4 regions of the Arthrobacter sp. MMS24-S77 genome follow, and region 4 is predicted to be linked to each of the others. Evidence: riboswitches for the same ligand, from Rfam matches in the RefSeq annotation. Region 4 holds a riboswitch; each other region holds the start of a gene.
What was found. Region 4 has a riboswitch for S-adenosylmethionine ahead of ACX5I4_RS09985 (ABC transporter substrate-binding protein). Riboswitches for the same ligand answer to the same signal wherever they lie in the genome.
Positions count from the first base shown of each region.

Region 1 (3,242 bases), 650 kb from region 4:
GAAACTGGCCGAACTGGACCAGCAGTACAGCGACGGGAAAATTGCCATGGAAGACTACATGAAGCTCCGCCAGGAGATCATGAACGGCTGATTCAGGCGAAGAAGGCGCGCCTCAGCCGAAGAAAGCTTCGCGCAGCTGGGGGCCGAGCTGGCCGATCTCCGTGAGGAAACCGTCGTGCCCGATGGGTGCCTCGATGACGTGCACGGATACCTGACCGGGCAAGGCCTTGGCCAGTTCGTGGGATTGCTCCGGGAAGTAGAGCCGGTCCGAGTCCACCGCGGCGACAAAGAACGTGGCTGTGGCCACGGAAAGCGCATCCGCCAGGGCACCCCGGCCACGGGTGATGTCGTGGCTCATCAACGCCTCCGTGATGGCGATGTAGCTGTTGGCGTCGAAGCGCTGGACCAGCTTGCTTCCTTGGTGGTCGAGGTAGCTCTCCACCTGGTAGCGGCCCCGGTCCCCCAACGCGGATGCCTGGAGGGGCGCCTCGCTGCCCTGCGCATTCCGGCCGAAGCGGAAATCCAGTTCCTCCGCCGAGCGGTAGGTGATGTGGGCGATCCGCCGGGCGAGGGCCAATCCCGCCTCGGGCGCGGGCCGGCCATAGTAGTCACCACCGTTGAAGTCGGCGTCCTGCCGGATGGCGAGCGTCTGCGCCTGGGCGAACGCGATCTGCTCGGCAGTGCTGTACGCCCCGATCGAAATCACGGCACATCGCTTCACGCGGTCCGGATAAGTGACCGCCCATTCCAAGGCACGTGCCCCGCCCATGGATCCGCCTACCACGGTGTGCCAGCTGCGGATCCCCAAGGCGTCGGCCAGCCGGGCTTCCGCCGCGGTGCTGTCCCGCAGCGTCACCAGCGGAAAGCGGGAACCCCACGGTTTGCCATCTGGAGCGCACGACGACGGCCCGGTACTGCCGTAGCAGCCTCCCACGATGTTGACGGAGACCACGAAATAGCGGTCCGTATCAATGGTTGCCCCTGGCCCAACGAGTTGCTCCCACCAACCTTCTTCGTCGCTCTCGCCGCGGGCCACATGCGTGCTGCCGGTCAGGGCATGTTCCACCAGCACGGCGTTGGAAGCATCGGCGTTGAGCCGCCCCCACGTCTCGTACGCAAGAACGACGTCGGGGAGAAAACCTCCGGCTTCCAGTTCGAGTCCGCCCACGGAAACATACTTGAGCGTTCCGTCCTGGGTACCGGAACGGGGTATGGCTGTTGCAGCAATTGTCATTCGTTGACACCTCACATCGCGCTTGCCCGCCGCCAACAAAGCGAAGGGCCAGGTCCTCACCCGGGGCACCCCACCGCGAGAGGAGGGTTGCCGGCCAGCAAGCCGGGGCTGTCACTGGCACTCATGACCTAATACAAAGAGTCTAGGAAAACCGGACCCCTTCTGACGAAGATTATGACATCTATGTGACACTTGGCCGCGTTTTGTTCATGCAAGCGGGTGCAGCGAGGCCGGCTGGCGAAGATTCATTCTGTATCGCCAGCCGGCCTCCTAAACCATCCAGGGAACCCTACGCGCCCTTCGCTGCCCGGAATCCTGCCTCAAGGTCCGCGAGGATGTCGTCGATATGCTCGATCCCGACCGAGAGGCGCACCAAGCCCGGGGTCACTCCCGCCACCGCTTGCTGTTCAGGCGTCAGTTGGCTGTGCGTCGTAGACGCAGGATGGATCACCAAGGAACGGACGTCGCCGATGTTTGCCACGTGGGAATGCAGTTCCAAGGCGTCCACGAAACGCTTGCCTGCTTCGATCCCCCCGCGGATGGTGAAGGACACGACTGCTCCGGTGCCCCTGGGCCCGTACTTCCGGCCGCGTTCGAACCAGGGGCTGGAAGGCAGGCCCGCGTAGGCGACCGATTCGACGTCGTCGCGCTCTTCGAGCCATTGCGCCACTTTGGTGGCGTTCTCCACGTGGCGTTCCACCCGCAGGCTGAGGGTCTCGATCCCCTGGGAGATCAGGAAGGCATTGAACGGGGAAACGGCCGAACCGAGGTCGCGCAAGAGCTGGACCCGGGCTTTGAGGATGTACGAGAGATTGGCGCCGAGCGCGCCGTCCTTGCCCAGGTCCCGGGCGTAGACCAGGCCGTTGTAGCTAGGGTCCGGGGTGTTGAAATTGGGGAAGCGCTCAGGTTCCTTGCCGAAATCGAAGTTGCCGGAGTCCACGATGACGCCGGCGATCGCGGCCCCGTGCCCACCCAGGTACTTGGTGGCCGAATGCACCACGATGTCCGCACCCCACTCGATGGGCCGGATCAAGTAGGGCGTGGCCAAGGTGTTGTCCACCACAAGCGGGACCCCGGCCTCGTGCGCGGTCCGGGAAACGCCTTCGATGTCCAGCACGTCTTGACGGGGGTTGGACACGACCTCGGCAAAGAACAGCTTGGTGTTTGCTTGCACCGCGTCCCGCCAGTGGTCCAGGTTGTCCGGGTCCTCGACGAAGGTCACGGAGATCCCGAATTTCTTCAGCGTGTGGGCCAACAGGTTGTAGGTGCCGCCGTAAAGGCTCGGGCTGGCGACCACGTGGTCGCCGGCCTCGGCAACATTGAGGATGGCGAACGTCTCCGCTGCCTGGCCGGAACTCAGCAGGAGCGCCGCCAGACCGCCTTCAAGGCTCGCTATGCGCTGTTCCACCGCGTCCTGCGTGGGGTTGCCGATCCGGGTGTAGATGGGCGCCAGCTCGGCCAAGGCGAAGCGGTTCGCCGCGCTTTCCGCACTGGGGAAGACGAACGAGGTGGTCTGGTAGATGGGGAGCGCCCTGGCCCCGGTGGCGGCGTCCGGCTCCTGGCCGGCGTGGATCTGGCGCGTTTCGAATGACCATCCTTGGGACATGCGGACTCCTTCGTTCGTGGGGACTCTCGGCCGTGAATCAGCCTGCCGGCCTGCTGTGTTCAGCCTGTCGGCGTTCGGTTGCGGCCAGTCTAGGGACGGCATCGCGGGCTCCGGAAGCTTTGTGACGAACGCAGTAGTTTTCGGTCCCGGCGCGTCCTGAAGTGACTCTGAGCTGCCCCTTCGATACATCCCATCTTGGTTAGGCTTGACTTAGCTGAGAGCTCCATCACAAAGTGCCAAGATGAAGCCATGCGCATGGATCACGTCTCTTACGCTTGTGAACGAGATGGCCTCTTGGCCACCACCGAGCGGATTTCCGCAGCATTGGGAGTGGACGCAGTCCGGGGCGGAGTGCACCCGCGCTTCGGTACCCGGAACATGATCATCCCCCTTGCTGACCAC
Region 1 is NZ_JBTZRN010000001.1:1,531,365-1,534,606, reverse strand. It holds gene ACX5I4_RS06965 (hypothetical protein) at 1-91, shown strand, start outside; gene metX (homoserine O-acetyltransferase MetX) at 113-1,234, opposite strand; SAM riboswitch class IV at 1,248-1,363, opposite strand; gene ACX5I4_RS06955 (bifunctional o-acetylhomoserine/o-acetylserine sulfhydrylase) at 1,524-2,840, opposite strand; gene ACX5I4_RS06950 (VOC family protein) at 3,090-3,242, shown strand, end outside.
Region 1: linked by a shared signal. The riboswitch ahead of metX (homoserine O-acetyltransferase MetX) and the one ahead of ACX5I4_RS09985 (ABC transporter substrate-binding protein) in region 4 are both predicted to bind S-adenosylmethionine.

Region 2 (3,242 bases), 1.2 Mb from region 4:
GACACTGAAAGGACTTGGCAAAGCGTCACAAGAGAAGCGACCGACGGCGATGTCAGGTCCCGCTCGACGCGGCTCAGGAAACCCTTGGTCAGGCCGGTGGCATCCGCAACCTGTTCTATGGTGAGCCGCTGCGATTGGCGAGCGGCACGGATTCTGGAACCGATGGCAACGGGTACGTTGCTCGGTTCAACGGGGAGAGCCTTCATTCACGAACCTTTCAGGCCGTTGCTGCGGCCCTGTCATTGCAGCAATAGTAGCCGGATCGCTGGCATGGCGGGCCTTTTGGGACGCCGGAGCGTCTCGTGGGGACAGCGGCGTCTTGACTGTTACTCGCATCACTACGTATCCTCATAGGCAACAAGTGTTGTTTGTGAGGCATACATCACAGACTACCCTCCCCAATCACCAGCGCAGAGACCTTCCGCAACCCGCACGGATACCCAGCGGGACCGGCGTCGGAATCCCCAAGAGCTCTGCGCATCAGCTTCAGGAGCCAACCATGGACTCTTCGTTCATCAATATTGCGATAGTGGTGGTGTACTTGCTTGCCATGCTGGCCTTTGGCTGGTGGGGCAAGTCGCGCACCAAGAACAACAGCGACTTCCTGGTGGCGGGACGCCGCCTCGGCCCGATGCTCTACACCGGCACCATGGCCGCCGTGGTCCTCGGCGGTGCATCAACGGTTGGCGGCGTCGGCCTCGGCTACAAGTTCGGCATCTCCGGTATGTGGCTGGTGGTCGCCATCGGCTCCGGTGTGCTCCTCCTGAGCCTGCTTTTCGCCGGCACCATCCAGCGGCTGAAGATCTACACGGTCTCCCAGATGCTGAGCCTTCGCTACGGCCAGCGCGCCACGCAGACCTCCGGCATCGTCATGCTGGCCTACACCCTCATGCTCTGCGCCACGTCAACCGGCGCCTACGCCACCATCTTCGTTGTCCTCTTCGGCTGGGAGCGCTGGCTCGCCATCGCCGTCGGCGGCGCGATCGTCCTGGTCTACTCCACCATCGGCGGCATGTGGTCCATCACCCTCGCCGACCAGGTGCAGTTCATCATCAAGACGGTGGGCATCTTCTTCCTCATGCTCCCGTTCGCCCTCAACGCAGCAGGCGGGCTCGACGCCATCCGTGCCCGCGTTGACGCCAGCTTCTTCCAGCTGGACGGCATCGGAGCCCAGACCATCATCACGTATTTCGTGGTCTACACGCTCGGCCTGCTGATCGGCCAGGACATCTGGCAGCGCGTCTTCACCGCCAAGACCCCCAAGGTGGCCCGTTGGGGCGGCGCCACCGCCGGCGTCTACTGCGTCCTGTACGGCGTCGCCGGCGCCCTGATCGGCCTGGCAGCCCGTGTGGCCCTGCCCAACATCGACGTCAAGGCCCTCGGCAAGGACGTTGTGTACGCGGAGGTGGCAACGCACATCCTGCCGATCGGCATCGGCGGCCTGGTCATGGCCGCAGCAGTCGCCGCCATGATGTCCACGGCCTCCGGTGCCCTCATTGCCGCAGCCACTGTGGCCCGCGCCGACGTTGTCCCGTTCGTGGCAAGCTGGTTCGGCAAGACGATCAACACCGACGACACCGAAAACCCGGAGCACGACGTCAAGGCCAACCGCTACTGGGTCCTTGGCCTGGGCATCGTGGCCGTGTTGATCTCCATGGCGGCGCAAGACGTCGTAGTGGCCTTGACCATCGCCTACGACATCCTGGTGGGCGGCCTGCTGGTCGCCATCCTGGGTGGCTTGGTCTGGAAGCGCGGCACAGGCATCGCCGCGGCATGGTCCATGGCCGTCGGCTCGGTCCTGACCCTGGCCTTGCTGATCGCGTACGCCACGGGGCTCATTCCCAGCGAAGACGGCGTCTACGCCAACGATCCCATCTACTGGGGACTCGGCGCGTCACTGCTCATCTACATCGTGGTCTCCCTCCTCACACCTCCCACGGAGCCCGAGGTCCGCGAAGCCTGGGACCGCCGTGTCGCCGGAGCGGTCACGGAGGAGCTCCCGTTGGAGGCCCACCCGGTGGCCACGCACTAAGCTTCACAGAGTTGATCACGACGGCGGCGCCGCACCTTCTCATTCGAGGGCTGCGGCGCCGCTGCCGTGTCTGGGGGCTTTAGTTTAGAGGCACTGGAATACGGAGGCGCCTGGGGCGGGCCTGCCTGTACAGTAGGAACAGCTTCAAGAGATGTGGCGCCAAGCTCCGACTTGCCATACGCCAACCCCATGTTCACGGGTGGTTCGGATGAAGAAGCGGCCCGACCCCGGACCAGAGACAACCGAGCGGGCAAGAGCAACTCCACCAGGAGAAGGCAATGCCTTTGGAAACCGGCGCTACCGCCACAGCCAGCAACATCACACAGCCAAGCACCCTGCCCGCGGCCCGAGCCAGGCGTGTTGACGAGTTCGTCCGGGTGATTCCCGGCGTCGACCTCTCCCAAGGTTCCATCACGTTCGTGGTGGACGGCCGGCTGGAACGCCATTGGCATCACGAGCCGCGGCTCATCACGCAAGCCCTGTCACAAGCAGTGCAGCCTGCCCGCTGGTTTCCGGCCACCCGGAAGCTCACGCTCACGGTGGCCGCAACCGGGCACCGGGCGGGCGTGGAGCGTCACTTCATCCTGAGCGCGTTTTAGCGCCAGATTCAGCGAGTCGAGGCTATTCGACGCTGCCGGAGCTATTCGATCTCTCCAACCTCACGGTGTTCGTCGACGTCGAGCGGAACCGGCCGTTCGTCGTCGTCGAGGACCTCGGATTGTTCTTCCCAATCCTCGTCCACCTCCAGGTCCTCGTTATAGTCGTAGGCGGGATCGGCCTCGACCGTGGGACGGTCGGGGTGGCGGGCGTGGGTCTCGGTGCTGTCCATGGTGCAACCTCCGTTCGACGTGCCGCTGAGCCCATCGCCAGGCAGATCAGGCAGCCGGTCAACACGCCACCCCGCCCTTCGTGGACCCTGTCCATCCATCCCAGCACTGCCCCATCCGGTGGTCAAGGCTTCGCGGGGGCCTCTGGCGTTTTTGAGGCACACCTAAAACGCCGAGTAAGGATTACCGGCCGAAAAGCCGCGAAAATTGGCGATAAAGTGGACGTGCAATGAGGCGATGAAGCCCGCCCCAGCAACCCAGGAGTCCCGGTGCACCCGCACGCAAAAGCCCCGCATTCAGACAGTCCGTTGGACTCAAGCAGTCCATCGCAAGACGCAGCAGCCGCCAAGACTCCCCCATCGTCGTCGGACATCAAGCGCTGG
Region 2 is NZ_JBTZRN010000001.1:1,022,212-1,025,453, reverse strand. It holds gene ACX5I4_RS04765 (helix-turn-helix domain-containing protein) at 1-206, opposite strand, end outside; gene ACX5I4_RS04760 (sodium:solute symporter family protein) at 500-2,032, shown strand; SAM riboswitch class IV at 2,175-2,295, shown strand; gene ACX5I4_RS04755 (hypothetical protein) at 2,311-2,631, shown strand; gene ACX5I4_RS04750 (hypothetical protein) at 2,673-2,861, opposite strand; gene ACX5I4_RS04745 (VIT1/CCC1 transporter family protein) at 3,168-3,242, shown strand, end outside.
Region 2: linked by a shared signal. The riboswitch ahead of ACX5I4_RS04755 (hypothetical protein) and the one ahead of ACX5I4_RS09985 (ABC transporter substrate-binding protein) in region 4 are both predicted to bind S-adenosylmethionine.

Region 3 (3,242 bases), 920 kb from region 4:
TGGATCATCGATCCCATCGACGGCACCAAGAACTTCGTGCGTGGCGTACCTGTCTGGGCAACGCTCATCGCCCTCGTGGACGAAGGCGAAGTTGTAGTGGGGCTTGTGAGCGCTCCGGCTCTCGGCAAGCGCTGGTGGGCTGCCAAGGGTTCGGGCGCCTACATGGGCCGGTCACTTGCCGCTGCCACCCGGTTGAAGGTCTCCAACGTGTCGCGGCTTGAAGATGCCTCGCTTTCCTACTCCGAGCTTTCCGAGTGGAAGCAGCACGGTTCGCTCGACAGCTTCCTGGGCCTGGAGAACGATGTCTGGCGTAGCCGCGCCTACGGAGATTTCTGGTCCTACTGCCTTGTGGCGGAGGGTGCGGTGGACATCGCCGCCGAGCCGGAACTCCAGCTTTACGACATGGCGGCCCTGGTGCCGATCGTGACCGAGGCCGGAGGGCGCTTCACGTCCTTGGAGGGTGCAGACGGTCCCTTCGGGGGCAATGCCGTGGCTACCAACTCGATCCTGCACTCCGAGGTCCTCAAGCGACTCAACCCGGAGCTCGACGACCTGCTCTGAGCCTTTTTTCACTGAATAATCGACGGCGGCCGCCCCTCTTTCGGGGCGTCCGCCACTTTTTCTTCGGCAGAAGGCACATTTTTCCGGCTGTGTAACAATCCGCTTAACAATCGTGGTCACATTGGAACGAGCCTTGCCGGTGTCCTAGTCTCTTTACAGGTCACGAGTGCCAGCGCGAAACCCCGGTTTGCTGGCCGGCAACCCTCCATCGCGGCGGGGTGCCCCGGGTGACGACCCGGCCGGTCCGGAACGGATACGGCAAGCGCGGACCCCCTGCACGCAGGGGTCCCTCTTGAGTGAGGTCCCATGAGCACAGCTACGTTTACTTCTCCCGCCATCTCCGAGCACAACGAAGACGCCCGGCACCACGGCACAGCAAGGCAGCATGGCGTATCCCCGTCTCCGGCAAGCCGTCCGTTGGCCGCGGTTACTGGCGCGGAGCTCCAAGCGCCGCTGATCCAGGGCGGCCACGTCCGCTACGCCAACCTTGACTACGGCGCGTCAGCCCCCGCTTTGACCGTGGTTTCGGCATATCTCAACGAGATCCTCCCGTACTACGCGAGTGTCCATCGCGGCGCAGGCTATGCCTCCCAGATCAGCACCTCGGTCTATGAAAACGCCCGCAATATCGTCCGCGACTTCGTTGGCGGCCGGGCAGACGATTCCGTCATTTTCACTCGCAACACCACCGATTCGCTCAACCTCCTGGCCGGCTGCCTGCCTGCCGAGGACGGACGCCACGTTGGCGAAGTCCTCTATCTGGACATCGAACACCACGCCAATCTCCTGCCGTGGCAAGGCGTCCCGCACCGCAGCATTGTGGCAGCGGGAACTTTGACCGAGACTGTAGCGAATGTCCGCGCGGCGCTCTCCCACGGTGGCGTCAGCCTCCTGGCAGTCACGGGCGCCTCGAACGTGACGGGCGAGATCCTGCCCATCAAGGAACTCGCCGCTTTGGCCCACGAATTCGGAGCGCGGATTGTGGTGGACGCGGCCCAGCTCGCTCCGCACCGCCGCATCGACATTGCCGCCGCGGATGTTGACTACTTGGTCTTCTCGGGGCACAAGCTCTATGCGCCGTTCGGCGCCGGCGTCCTGGTGGGCCGTCCCGACTGGCTCGACGCCGGCACACCCCACCTTGCAGGCGGCGGGGCTGTCCGCGAGGCACGCCTTGACTCCGTTAGCTGGGCCACGGGACCGGCCAGGCACGAAGGGGGCTCGCCGAACGTGCTCGGAGCTGCCACCCTCGCACGTGCTACCCAGGTCATCGCCAGCCTCGACCACGAGGAATGGCATGCCCACGAAGCAGCCATCCGCACACATTTGGTTGATGGCCTCAACGAGATCGACGGCGTGACCGTCCACCAGATCTTTAGCGACACCGATCCCCAGGACACCATCGGCGTCGTGAATTTCTCGCTCCAGGGCTACGACGCAGGCCTCGTGGCGGCCTATCTCGCGGCCGAGCACGGCATCGGCCTGCGGGATGGGCGCTTTTGCGCCCACCCGCTGCTCAAGCGCTTGGGCCTCCCGTCCGGATCCCTGCGGGCCAGTTTCGGCGTGGGATCGCGGCTGGAGGACGCCACCCGGCTCATCGCGGGCATCCAGGCGCTCAAGAGCAATGGCCTCGGCTGGGACTACGTCGTGGATGCCGGCCGTTGGGTGCCAGCGAACGACCACCGCAGCTACCCGGAGTGGGCTCCCAACACCCCCGGGACCGCGGGCGCAGCTCCCTGCAGCACCGACTGATTGCGGTAGATTCGTAGGGTATTTTTCCTGTCCTACGAAGGAGTTCCTGCGTGGCCCCGCGACCCAAAGGCACGTCAGCCGGCCCCAAGCTCTACGAGGAACGGCGCCTCGAGCTGGGTCAAAGTTTCCAGGACGGCGGGGAGCACTATGACCGTGTCCGGCCCGGCTACCCTGCGGATTCAGCCGATTGGCTCCTGCCGGAAGGGGCGCGGGACGCGGCGGACCTGGGAGCGGGGACCGGAAAGTTCACGGCGCTCCTGGTCGAGCGCGGACTGACCGTCTCCGCGGTGGACCCTTCCGCGGACATGCTCACGCAACTGCGTAAGACGTTCCCGCAGGTGGTTGCCCTGGAGGGAACGGCCGAGGCAACTGGACTGGCGGACTCAGCATTCGACGTCGTCAGCGTTGCCCAAGCCTGGCACTGGTGCGATCCCCTCGCCGCCAGCACCGAGATCGCCCGGATCCTGCGCCCCCAGGGGGTTATCGGTTTGATCTGGAACCAGTTGGACACCTCCGTGCCTTGGGTCCACCGCTTGTCCCGCATCATGCATGCCGGCGATGTCCACAAACCGGACTTCCGGCCTGTGGTGGGACCCGAGTTTACCGGCCTCGAAAGTCACCTGACGCATTGGGAGGATCCCGTGACTCCAGGTGACATCCTCGAACTGGTGAAGTCCCGCAGCTACTATCTGAGGGCGAGTGACGCCACCCGTGCCAAGGTCATGGGGAATCTCCGCTGGTATCTCTTCGAACACCTGGGTCACACGGAGGGTGACGTCGTCCCGTTGCCGTACCTCACGCAGAGCTGGCGGGCGCGGAAGCTCTGAACCACCCGGTTCACGATAGGCTTGTAACCGTGAAGACCAGTGCGCCCTCCTCCTCGATCGAGGACTACGTCAAGGTCATCTACTCCTTCACGGAGTGGCAGGACA
Region 3 is NZ_JBTZRN010000001.1:3,102,319-3,105,560, forward strand. It holds gene hisN (histidinol-phosphatase) at 1-561, shown strand, start outside; SAM riboswitch class IV at 720-832, shown strand; gene ACX5I4_RS14200 (aminotransferase class V-fold PLP-dependent enzyme) at 868-2,310, shown strand; gene ACX5I4_RS14205 (class I SAM-dependent methyltransferase) at 2,361-3,137, shown strand; gene ACX5I4_RS14210 (metal-dependent transcriptional regulator) at 3,167-3,242, shown strand, end outside.
Region 3: linked by a shared signal. The riboswitch ahead of ACX5I4_RS14200 (aminotransferase class V-fold PLP-dependent enzyme) and the one ahead of ACX5I4_RS09985 (ABC transporter substrate-binding protein) in region 4 are both predicted to bind S-adenosylmethionine.

Region 4 (3,242 bases):
TAGCGGTCGGCCAACACCGCTCGTATTGGCCGACCGCTGGCGGCTTACTTGCTCAGCCAGGCGTCATAGAAGTCCAGTCGGCTGGAGGCCTCAAACTTCAGGTCGTGCACCTTTTCGCTGGCGGAGATCGTGGTGGAAAGTTCATACAAGGGGATGGAGTGTGCTTCCTTGATCAGGGTTTCCTGCGCCTGATCCACCAGCTTTTGCCGCGCGTCCTTGTCCAGGGCCGCCGCTTGGTCCCCCAAGGTCGTATCCACGGGAAGGGGGTCCCGCAGGTTGCTTCCCCCGCGGGCGGTGTTGGAAGCAAAGACCGTCCGGAGGACGTCCGGGTCGCTTCGGGTCAAGTTGCCGTAGGAGAAGTCATAGTTCTTGTCAGCCTGGGCAGCCGTGACATCAGCGATGGTGGTGAACTTGAGCTGAAGATCCACCCCGATGGCCTTCAATTGCTGCTGTACAAGTTCGAGGACTTCCTTGGGAGACTGCCAATAGGTGACCTTGAAGGAAAGCTTCACGCCGTCCTTGGCACGCACACCATCGGCGCCGGTCTTCCAGCCTGCGTCATCCAGCAGCTTCTTGGCACCGTCGGGATCGTATTTCAGCAGGGAGTTGAAGTCCTTGAAGAACGGCGTGGTGTGGGAAAGGACACCCTTGGCTGGCTGGTCCGCCTCCGTGAGCAAAGTTTTGGTGATTTCCTCCCGATTGATGGCCTTGGAGATGGCCTGGCGAACCGCGGGGTCCTTGAGCTTCGGACTGCTTTCGTTTGAATACAGGTTGTAAACCACGCCGGGGTTGGCCCTCGTCTGGTTCCAGAAGCCGTTGCCATCAAAGAGCTTGATATCGGCCGCTGAAATCGCCGCCGTGGCGTCAATCTGGCCGGACTGCAGACTGCCCGTCCTGTTGCCAGCCTCCGGAATGATCTTGAACGTCACCGTTTCCAGATAGGCCTCGCCCTTGTTGCTGTTGGTGGATGATGGCCAGGAATAACCGGCTCGTCGCGACAGGACTGCCTCCTTGTCCACCGTGTAGCTCTTCACAGTGAATGGACCAGAGCCGGAGAACTTGCCAGCGCACCGGTCCTCCACGGAAAGTTTTGCCGATGACGGCGACAGCAGCCCGAGCGTGAACGTAGAGGTTGCCTGCAGGAACTGGGCGTTGGGCTTGGTGAAGTCCACCACCACGGTCTTGGGATCCTTCACCGTGATGGCCTTGACGTCGCTCAAGTAGGTTGAGCCCAGCGTGGCTTTGGCGCCCAGGGCTTTGATTGCTTCGAAGTTGGTCTTCACGGATGCCGCGTCAACAGCCGAGCCGTCGGCAAAGGTAGCTCCGCCGCGCAAAGTAAAGGTGAAGCTGGTGGCGTTGGTGTTTGCCTCGAACTTTTCGGCGAGCCAGGGAACGATCTCTCCTGTTTTCGGATCCTGCGAGGTCAGCGAAGCTACTGTCTGTCGGGCAATCGCAATGGCGTCGTTGTTGCCCACCTGTTGTGGATCAATGCAGCCACGGTCAACTGATAGGGCGAACGTCAGGTTTCCCCCGGCACCGGTGTGGCTGATGAACTGGCGGGGGACCCGGCGTCGGCCGCTCCCCCGCATGCGGTGGCCAATAGCGCAACGCTTCCAACTAGAAGGCCAAGAGCGGCCGGTCTGCGGCGTTTTCCGCGTAGGGGTATGGCAGGCATTTTTCCTCTTTCAAGAACGTTCGAGGCCTCAAGGCGGCCGGCATGACATTCGCTTGCCGCGGTTGCGGCCAGGTCTGTTTCCGGAGCACCCCGCCATTTGATGCCTGAGGGTTGCCGCAGCACGAGCCGGTCCTTGGCGTGCTAACTCTTGACCTACGAGTTGAATGTAGAAGTCATCCCTTGGATAGACAAACCGCTCGTCGTGGACGGTAAATTCGCGCAATACGGCGTCAATGCGCTCCATAATCCGTCATGTGAGAACCTCACAACACGACTGCAGTTGCCCGTAGAGAGGGCGGCGCCTCGAAGTCCTCCAACACATAATGGAAAGACTTGCCGCTCGGTGTTTCTTGGCTGCCGTTAAATTCTGCCGTCGTCCATAGAACATGAGCTATAGCATCGGCCCAGGCATGAGCCTCCTCCCAGTAGACGTTTGCTGGGGAGCCGTTGGAGTGTCGGTATAGCGATACGGAGACCATGAATTTGTTTGCCTCCTGAACGTTTCGCTGCGTAAAGCCCACAACTTCTACAGACAGCCCCCTTGTGATCATTGACGGCTTCTGTTGCATTGCCGTTGCGACGCCAACGCCTTCAACCCCTTCCGCGAATGCATCTTGATCGGCAAGTGCAAACACCTGCTCCCGAAACCACTTCAGATCCTCGTCGCAAATCGTTCGAATTCTCTGGGACAGTATGCTGATCATGCCTGTTGTCATCTCAGGAGCAGCCGCCAATGCGGGTACGGCCAGCGGGACACAATTCTCCGCACGAGGTGGTTGTCAGGAGAATCACGCCACCGTCTCCAGGATCCCGGTCTGAGGCCGCACCTCTAAATACTCTCCCTTGAAGAACAGCAGCGGCTCAGCATCCGTGCGGGCACTCAAAGCGCGCACGGACGCCACAACAATGGTGTGATCGCCGCCGTCGTACTCCTGATGAAGTTCGCAATCAATCCAAGCCAGCGCCTGCGCGAGGATGGGGTTCCCGAATGGCGACGGCGAGTGCTCCACCCCAGCAAATTTATCGGTGCCGGACTTTGCAAACTGGGACGCCAGATGTTGGTGCCCGGCGGGTAGGACATTGACGGTGAATCGGCCTGTTTCGCGGAGGAGCGGCCAAGTACTGGAAGTGCGTGACGGACTGAACGACACCAACGCCGGGTCCAGGGAAAGCGATGCGAATGACTGACAGGTGAAGCCTGCCGGGCCACTTTCCGTCGCAGCCGTAATCACGGTTAGGCCCGTGGCGAAATGTCCCAAAACATGCCGAAGTCTTTGCGGCGTCAAATCGGAGTCTGCGGTCATGAGGAGTCCTTTCCGGGATTGTTCTTTCAATCAACCACTCGGATATTTGGTTCTCAACACAGCCGAAACCAACGGACACTGACGGCAATACGGCTTCATATCCCGCATTACGGCGTAAAGAAACGGGCGCTGTGGAGCCGCTATTCACCTTTCGCTTTCAGGACTCTTTCCCGCGCTGCAGCGTGACCCGCCCTGATTTCGCCGGCCGTTTTCCCTGCCTCCCTGCGCGTGACTTCCGCTTTGAGCTGCGGGATCACGTGTTG
Region 4 is NZ_JBTZRN010000001.1:2,183,529-2,186,770, reverse strand. It holds gene ACX5I4_RS09985 (ABC transporter substrate-binding protein) at 45-1,589, opposite strand; SAM riboswitch class IV at 1,720-1,829, opposite strand; gene ACX5I4_RS09980 (hypothetical protein) at 1,939-2,379, opposite strand; gene ACX5I4_RS09975 (flavin reductase family protein) at 2,464-2,979, opposite strand; gene ACX5I4_RS09970 (LLM class flavin-dependent oxidoreductase) at 3,120-3,242, opposite strand, start outside.